2 regions of the Massilia forsythiae genome follow, and region 2 is predicted to be linked to the other one. Evidence: predicted binding sites of a transcription regulator. Region 2 holds the regulator's gene; the other holds the start of a gene.

Region 1 (4,420 bases), 2.6 Mb from region 2:
TACGAACCGTAGCGGCCGCGCTCTTCCGCCAGTTCGGTCGAGGCCAGGTAGGCGTAGTAGCACACCGCTTCCATCGAGCGGTCGGCGAACTCCACCGCCTTGTCCGAGGCAAACGGCACGCGCATCATGTGCAGGCAATCCTGGAAACCCATGATGCCCAGGCCGACCGGACGGTGGCGCAGGTTCGAGTTGCGCGCCTTGTCGACGGCGTAGTAGTTGATGTCGATGACGTTGTCGAGCATGCGCATCGCGGTGCGGATGGTCTTCTGCAGCTTGACCGCGTCCAGGCCGTCGCCCTTCATGTGCGCCGGCATGTTCACCGAACCCAGGTTGCAGACGGCGATCTCGTCCTCGTTGGTGTTCAGCGTGATCTCGGTGCACAGGTTCGACGAGTGCACCACGCCCACGTGCTGCTGCGGCGAGCGGATGTTGCACGGATCCTTGAAGGTCATCCACGGATGGCCGGTCTCGAACAGCATCGACAGCATCTTGCGCCACAGGTCGAGCGCCTGCACCTTCTTGTACACGGTCATCTCGCCGCGGGCGGCACGCGCCTCGTAGCCGAGATAGGCTTCCTCGAACGCGCGGCCGACCTTGTCGTGCAGGTCCGGCACTTCGGACGGCGAGAACAGGCTCCACTCGCCCTTTTCCATCACGCGCTTCATGAACAGGTCCGGAATCCAATTTGCCGTGTTCATGTCGTGGGTGCGGCGGCGGTCGTCGCCGGTGTTCTTGCGCAGGTCGAGGAATTCCTCGATGTCCAGGTGCCAGGTTTCCAGGTAGGCACACACCGCGCCCTTGCGCTTGCCGCCCTGGTTGACCGCCACCGCGGTGTCGTTGGCCACCTTCAGGAACGGCACCACGCCCTGCGACTTGCCGTTGGTGCCCTTGATGCGCGAGCCGAGCGCGCGCACCGGGGTCCAGTCGTTGCCCAGGCCGCCGGCGAACTTCGACAGCAACGCGTTTTCCTTGATGGCGTCGTAGATGTCTTCCAGGTCGTCGCCGACGGTAGTCAGGTAGCACGACGACAGCTGCGAGCGGCGCGTGCCCGAGTTGAATAGGGTCGGGGTCGAGCTCATGAAGTCGAAGCTCGACAGCAGGTTATAGAACTCGATCGCGCGCGCTTCGCGGTCATCTTCACGCAGCGCCAGGCCCATCGCCACGCGCATGTAGAACGCCTGCGGCATCTCGATGCGCACGTCGCGCACGTGCAGGAAATAGCGGTCGTACAGGGTCTGCAGGCCGATGTAGCCGAACTGCAGGTCGCGGTCGGCGACGATCGCCTTGGCCAGGCGCGCCAGGTCGAACTTGCCGAGCTCTTCGTCCAGCAGTTCGTTGTCGATGCCCTTGGCGACGTACTGCGGGAAATAGGTGATGTATTCGGCGGCGGCGCCGGCCTGCGGCACTTCGCGGCCGAAGACTTCCTTGCGGATCGTGTGCAGCAGGATGCGCGCGGTGACCTGACTGTAGGCCGGGTCCTTTTCCATCAGCGCGCGCGCCGCCAGGATGGCCGACTTGTGCAGTTCCTCGACCGGCACGCCGTCGTACAGATTTTTCACGGTCTCGGCCAGGATGGCGTCGGCATCGACGTGCTTTTCCAGGCCGGCGCAGGCGGCGTTGATCAGGCTTGCCACCTCGTTCATGTCGAGCGGACGGCGCACGCCGGCGTCGACCACGCTGTACTGCGGCGCGTCGGACTGGGTCATGCCCGCCGCTTCCTTGGCGGCGCGGCGCTCTTCCATGCGCTTGGCGCGGTACAGCACGTATTCGCGCGCGACGTCATGCTCGCCCGAGCGCATCAGGGACAATTCCACTTGGTCCTGCACATCCTCGATGTGGAAGGTGCCGCCGTTCGGCTGGCGGCGCACCAGCGCGGCCACCGCATTGGTGGTCAGCTCGCCGACCAGTTCGCGGATACGGGCCGATTCGCGGCCGCTCTCGCCGTTCACGGCCAGGAAGGCTTTCGACACGGCGACTTCGATCTTGTTCGGCTGGAACGGCACCACTGCGCCGTTGCGGCGGATGATGCGGTAGTCGGCGTTGGCGACCAGGTCGGCTGCATTGGCAGCTGCGTTGGCTGCCGCCGCGGCGTGCGGATTGATGGAAATGTCCGAAGATGTTTGCATTGAGGCTCCCGAGGTGGCGTGCAGAGCGACCGCCATGGCGTTCATTGATATAACTTGGTGTTCGGATCGCCTGATGGCATCCAGGCGAAACTGACAAAAACCCAAACTTGTCAGCCTAATAATCTTTCGCCGATAAAAATAGGAGCGGCCGGCTAGAAAAACGCTTCCGCGCTCCTGGTGTGTGTCTAGTGACATCCTGGCAGCAACCACTAGATGTAGTGGTCATCTACCCAACAAGCCTAATTGTAGTCGATCTTGGAAAATTTTTAGCGGCCTGCACTTGGGTTTTTTTATGCGTCCGACCCTTGACATTCAATAACGCCGATCAGTAAAGCCGCCAGGCGATAGCAAGCACTAACCTGCAGATTTTTCTGCCTTTTCGATAGGCAGGTTTGTAGAGGCAAGTATTATTTTTTGATTATCGGCAGATGAATAAAAAACAACGGATCGACGTACATACCGTCAGGGTTCCGGTGCGTGGATGTCCAGTTTCTGCATCTGGTAGCGCAGCTGGCGCAGGCTGATGCCGAGCAGGCCGGCGGCTTGCGTGCGGTTGAACTGGGTCTGGGTCAGCGCGCGCAGGATGATGTCGCGCTCGACCTGGTTCAGGTAATCGGGCAGGTTGCTGGGCAGTTCACCGTCCGCCAGCAGGCCGGCGGCGGGCGCCGCGGACGCGCCTCCAGGTGCTGGCGGCGCCGGCGCGCCGGTTGCCGGCAACGGCTGCGCAGCGCCATCCGCTGCGTACGATGGCGCACCCGCCGCGTGCGCATCCGGCCCAGGTGCCACCACCTGGCCAGCAGCCGCGCCGGCCGTGTGCGCCGCGCCGGCAGCGGGCGCCAGCGGCGCCGCGGCCGGCGCCACGCGCGCCCCTTTCAGCAGCAGATCGCCGACCTCGATCATGCCGCCGTCGGCGAACGCCAGCGCCCGCTCCAGCACGTTTTCCAGCTCGCGCACGTTGCCCGGAAAAGAATAGGTCTGCAGCAGGTCCAGGGCGCCGGCCCCCAGGCGCGCCCCGCCCGGCCCGGCCAGGCGCGCCAGCACGGCGTCGACCAGCAGCGGCAGGTCGTCGAGCCGCTCGCGCAGCGGCGGCAGCGACAGTTCGATCACGTTAAGGCGGTAGAACAAATCCTGGCGGAACACGCCGGTCTCGACGCAGCGCGCCAGGTCCTTGTGCGTGGCGCTGACGATGCGCACGTCCACCGGCTCCTCGGCGGTGGCGCCGATCTTGCGCACGCGCCGCTCCTGGATCGCGCGCAGCAATTTAACCTGCATCGCCAGCGGCAAATCGGCCACCTCGTCCAGCATCAGGGTGCCGCCGGCGGCGGCCTGGAAGAAGCCGTCGCGCTCGTCGGTGGCGCCGGTAAAGGCGCCCTTGCGGTAGCCGAAGAACTCGGCTTCCATCAACGCCTCGGGGATCGCGCCGCAGTTGACCGCCACGAAGGGCTTGCCGGCGCGTGCGCTGCGGGCGTGGATCTCGCGCGCCGCCAGCTCCTTGCCGCTGCCGGATTCGCCGTTGATCGCGACCGGCGCCTGCGAGCGCGCCAGCCGTTCGATCTGGGCGCGCAGCGCCTGCATCGCCTGCGAGCCGCCGATCAGGCGCGAGCCGGCGCCGTCCACGGCGGCCGCCTGCCCGTCCGCCGCGCCGGGTTCCATTCCCGTTGCGGACAGCTTCAGCGCCGAGCGCACCATCGCCCGCAGGTCGTCCAGCACCACCGGCTTGGAGACGTAGTCGAAGGCGCCCGCCTTGAGCGCCACCACCGCGTTCTCGGCGCTGCCGTAGGCGGTGATCACGGCGATCGGCGTGCCGCGGTGGCTGGCCGCCACCTCGCGCACCAGTTCCAGGCCGAGGCCGTCGGGCAGGCGCATGTCGGTCAGCACCAGCGCGTAGTCCTTGTCGGCCAACAGCGCGCGCGCCTCGCGTATGGTGGCGGCGCTGTCGACGTCCAGGCCCATCTTGAGCAGCGTGATCTCCAGCAGTTCGCGCAGGTCGGCCTCGTCGTCGACCACCAGCACGCGCGGCGCGCTCATGCCCGCCTCCCGCGGCACGGCGGACGGCGTTTCCGGTGGTGTGTGATGGTTCCCATGTGCTCCTGCCTTTCCTGGCTCGATATCGATGTCGTCATGCCTGCGCCGCGGCCGCGAAGGTGATCACGAAGCGGCCGCTGGCCTCGCCGCCGGCTTCTTCCCCCACGCCGCCGACGCGGTATTCGTAGTCGAGCATGGCGCCGTTGTTCAGGCACAGTTCGCGCGCCAGGTACAGGCCCAGGCCGGTGCCCTTGCTCGATGTGGTGTAG
Region 2 (4,420 bases):
ATTTTCCATTTGCCGTTCGCCTGGGCAGCCACCGATTGGACCGCGTTCGCCGGCCCGGTCGCCGTTCGGCTGTCCGCGCGCGCGGCGTCCGGCGGCTTCCGCCCGGTCCGGCGCTGTCCGTCGCCTGGTTCTCTTACCGATTGGAGTTTTTCATGTTTGCAAAAGATCACACGCTCGCCAAGGTCGACCCGGAACTGTGGGGCGCCATCCAGAAGGAAAACCAGCGCCAGCAAGACCACATCGAACTGATCGCCTCGGAGAACTACACCTCGCCGGCGGTGATGGAAGCGCAGGGCTCCCAGCTGACCAACAAGTATGCCGAAGGCTACCCGGGCAAGCGCTACTACGGCGGCTGCGAATACGTCGACGTCGCCGAGCAGCTGGCGATCGACCGCGTCAAGGAACTGTTCGGCGCCGAAGCCGCCAACGTCCAGCCGAACTCGGGCTCGCAGGCCAACCAGGGCGTGTTCTTCGCCATGCTGAAACCGGGCGACACCATCATGGGCATGTCGCTGGCCGAAGGCGGCCACCTGACCCACGGCATGGCGCTGAACATGTCGGGCAAGTGGTTCAACGTGGTGTCCTACGGCCTGACCGAGCAGGAAGACATCGACTACGACGAAATGGAACGCCTGGCGCGCGAGCACAAGCCGAAGATGATCATCGCCGGCGCCTCGGCGTTCGCGCTGCGCATCGACTTCGAGCGCTTCGCCCGCGTGGCCAAGGAAGTCGGCGCGTACTTCATGGTCGACATGGCCCACTATGCCGGCCTGATCGCCGCCGGCGAATACCCGAACCCGGTGCCGCACGCCGACTTCGTGACCTCGACCACCCATAAATCGCTGCGCGGCCCGCGCGGCGGCATCATCCTGATGAAGGCCGAACACGAAAAGGCGATCAATTCGGCGATCTTCCCGGGTATCCAGGGCGGTCCGCTGATGCACGTGATCGCCGGCAAGGCGGTGGCCTTCAAGGAAGCGCTGACGCCGGAATTCAAGGCCTACCAGCAGCAGGTGGTCAAGAACGCCAAGGCATTGGCCGACGCACTGATCGAGCGCGGCCTGCGCATCGTGTCGGGCCGCACCGAATCGCACGTGATACTGGTCGACCTGCGCGCGAAAGGCCTGACCGGCAAGGAAGCGGAAGCGATCCTGGGCCAGGCGCACATGACCACCAACAAGAACGGCATTCCGAACGACCCGCAGAAGCCGTTCGTGACCTCGGGCATCCGCCTGGGCAGCCCGGCCTTCACCACGCGCGGCTTCAAGGAAGAGGACGCCACCAAGGTCGGCCACCTGATCGCCGACGTGCTGGACAACCCGCACGACGCCGCCACCATCGAGCGCGTGAAGGCGCAAGTCAAGCAACTGACCGACAAGTATCCGGTCTACGCAGCATAAGAAGCGCTGTGCTTCGGCCACGGACGCCCGCACGGGTCTGTGGTCCGCGGCGCGTTCCCCAGCCCTCTGCAGCATCCGGCGCCCATGAAATGTCCGTTCTGTCACCACGATGACACCCAGGTCCTCGATACCCGCATATCCGAGGTCGGCGATGCCATCCGGCGCCGGCGCCGCTGCGCCCAGTGCGACAAGCGCTTCACCACCTACGAGCGGGTCGAATTGTCGATGCCGATCATCGTCAAGAAGAACGGCAGCCGCACCGAATTCGAATCCGGCAAGCTGCGCGCCAGCCTGCGCCTGGCGCTGCGCAAGCGCCCGGTGCCGGCCGAAGCCATCGACGCCGCCGTCGCCTCGATCGAGGAAAAGCTCCTGACCAGCGGCCGGCGCGAGGTCGACACCGGCCACATCGGCGAACTGGTGATGCAGGAACTGCAGCGCCTCGACAAGATCGCCTACATCCGCTTCGCCTCGGTCTACAAGAACTTCGAAGACCTGGCCGAGTTCCAGGAAGCGATCGACGCGGTCGAGCAGCCGCGCAAATGAGTCCGATTTTTTGCCGGCAGTAAGGTAAAAATCATTCTTGGCTGACTTTGGTCGTGCTGGCGCCAAGTGGTCCGCTCGCCAGCATTATTGCTGCTACCACATCGACCTCCAGCTCGTCGTCCCCGCGAAGGCGGGGACCCATACAGACTAGCCAAGGTCGGTATCGTTGACGCTTTCCGGCCAGTTCTGATCGGCCAAGGCAACTTGCCACCGATTTCCTGAACCATATTACGCAGACGAAAAGCCCAGTTGTGCATGGCCTGGCGACCGTCCCTCCCTGCGTTTGGTTGCACCCGCACGCTTGAGACATCGCACCGCCCGGCCGGGCCTGCTTGTTTATCGTCGCATCTCCATATCGATCACCGGAGATGACGCATGCGTTCCGGGCTTTCCTGTTGCCGATTTTCTGTAAGCACCTGTGACGGCTTTACCCTGGTCGAAGTGCTGGTGGCGCTGTTCGTGGCCGCGCTCGGCATCGCCGGCGCCGCCGGCATCCAGGCCGTGGCGCTGCGCTCGGCGCGCGAGGCCGCGCGCCTGGCCGACGGCGTGCGCCTGGCCGCCGCGCTGGCCGAGCGCATGCAGACCAATCCGGCCGCCATGGCGCTGGCCGACCATCTGAATCCCTACCTTCAGCTCGACCAGGAAGCCGGCGCCGCCTTGCCCGCGGCGGCTTCGTGCTATGGCGCGGACGCCGCCTGCAGCCCCGACCAGCTGGCCCGCTTCGACCTGATGGAAAGCGCGCAGGCGCTGGCCGCGCGCTTTCCGGGCGGACGCCTGCTGGCCTGCCGCGACGCCGCCGAACCGGACCCGGCATCCGGCCTGCTGCCCTGGTCCTGCGCGGCCCAGCCGGGCGCACCGGTGGCGATCAAGCTGGGGTGGTCCGAGCGGCCCGGCGAGGCGGCCGTGCCCAGGGTGCTGCTGGTGGTGGCGGGAGGCGCGTCATGATGCGGCCGGTGATCCATCCGGCGATGCTTCCGGTGACGTCGCCGGCGACCCGGGCCCGTGCGCGGCCCCCACGCGGCCGGCGCGAGCGCGGCCTGACCCTGGTCGAGATGATGGTCGCGCTGACGGTCGGGCTGGGCGTCGCCTTGACCGCCGCGCGCCTGCTGCTGCTCGCCAACGGCGCCTGGGCCGAGCAGATGGAAGACGCCGCGCTCGACGACGGCGGCCGCTTCGCGCTGGCGCTGGTCGCGCAGGCGGTGCGCCAGGCCGGCCACGTCGACTTGGCGCAGCTGGATGCGCCCGCCACGCCGGATGCGCCGCCGGCGCGCCTGGCGGGGCTGGATGCGCGCTCGCTCGGCAAGGCGGCGCCGGGCATCGGGGCGCCGCTGCCGGACGCCGCCAACGGCAGCGACGTGCTGGCGGTGCGCTTTCCCGGCGCCGGCCCTGCGCCCGACGGCGACGGCAGCGTGGCCAGCTGCGCCGGCTTCGCCATGCCGCAGGGCGAGGAGGGCTGGAGCATCTTCTACGTGGCGCGCAATGCCGATGGCGAGGCGGAATTGCGCTGCAAGTACCGCGGCGCCGCCAACTGGAGCGCCGACGCCATCGTCACCGGCGTCGACGGTTTCCAGGTGCTGTACGGCCTCGACACCGACACGCCGCGCGACGGCGTGCCCAACCGCTACGTCAATGCCGCCGCGATCGACGCGCTCGACGCCGGCCTCGGCCTGGGCGCCGATCAGCAGGCGCTGCGCCGCCAGACCCACTGGAAGCGCGTGGCCAGCGTGCGCGTCAGCCTGCTGCTGCACGGCGCCAGGCCGACGCGCGCGGACGCGAGTGCGGCCGGCGCCGCCTTCGACCTGTTCGGCGCCGGCTATGCGGACACCGTCGGCGACGCCGATCGGGGCACCTCGCTGCAGGTGGCCGCGTTTCCGGCGGCGTTGCGGCGGCGCGAGCGCCGCCTGTTCACCACGACGGTGGCGCTGCCGGCGCCGGCCCTGTGAGCGCGATCGTGCCGTATCGACATTCGCATCCGTATCCGCGCCCGCGCCCATGCCCGCGCTTTTTCGCGTACCGGTGCCAGCGCGGCGTGGCGCTGGTGTGCACGCTGCTGCTGGTGCTGGCGGCCATGCTGCTGGGCGTGTCGGTGGCGCGCACCGCGTTCGGCTCGGTGGCGTCGGCGCGTCAGGAACGCGACCGGGCGCTGGCGCATGCCATGGCGCAGGCGGCGCTGCGCGATGCCGAAGCGGATGTCGCCGCCGTCGGGGCGCCGTCATCCGCGCGCGCGGCCCATTTCGCGGCCGCGCCAGGCAGCGGTTTCGTAGCCGGTTGCGGCCGCGGCGCCGACGATCTCGGCCTGTGCCTTCCCGCTGCGGCAGACGCGCCGCCGGTCTGGCAGGCGATCGACCTGGCCGCGGCCGACGCGCCCGAGCCGGTGCCGTACGGACGCTTCAGCGGCGCGGCGCTCGCGGCCGGCAGCGGCATCCTGCCGGCGCGGCTGCCGGCTTATCTCATCGAAAGACTGGCGCCGCCGGCAG

The links. The regulator NrdR, encoded in region 2, represses ribonucleotide reductase genes. The targets are predictions, from matches to a motif close to CACNANATNTNGTG.
Region 1: a site for NrdR is predicted at 2,334-2,347, ahead of HH212_RS11555 (ribonucleoside-diphosphate reductase subunit alpha). Genes of this name have one in related genera too.

What each region holds. Positions count from the first base shown of each region.
Region 1 is NZ_CP051685.1:2,677,592-2,682,011, reverse strand. It holds gene HH212_RS11555 (ribonucleoside-diphosphate reductase subunit alpha) at 1-2,126, opposite strand, end outside; gene HH212_RS11550 (sigma-54-dependent transcriptional regulator) at 2,589-4,154, opposite strand; gene HH212_RS11545 (sensor histidine kinase) at 4,246-4,420, opposite strand, start outside.
Region 2 is NZ_CP051685.1:59,847-64,266, reverse strand. It holds ZMP/ZTP riboswitch at 1-33, shown strand, start outside; gene glyA (serine hydroxymethyltransferase) at 153-1,400, shown strand; gene nrdR (transcriptional regulator NrdR) at 1,485-1,943, shown strand; gene pilV (type IV pilus modification protein PilV) at 2,319-2,888, shown strand; gene HH212_RS00340 (PilW family protein) at 2,885-3,886, shown strand; gene HH212_RS00335 (pilus assembly protein) at 3,883-4,420, shown strand, end outside.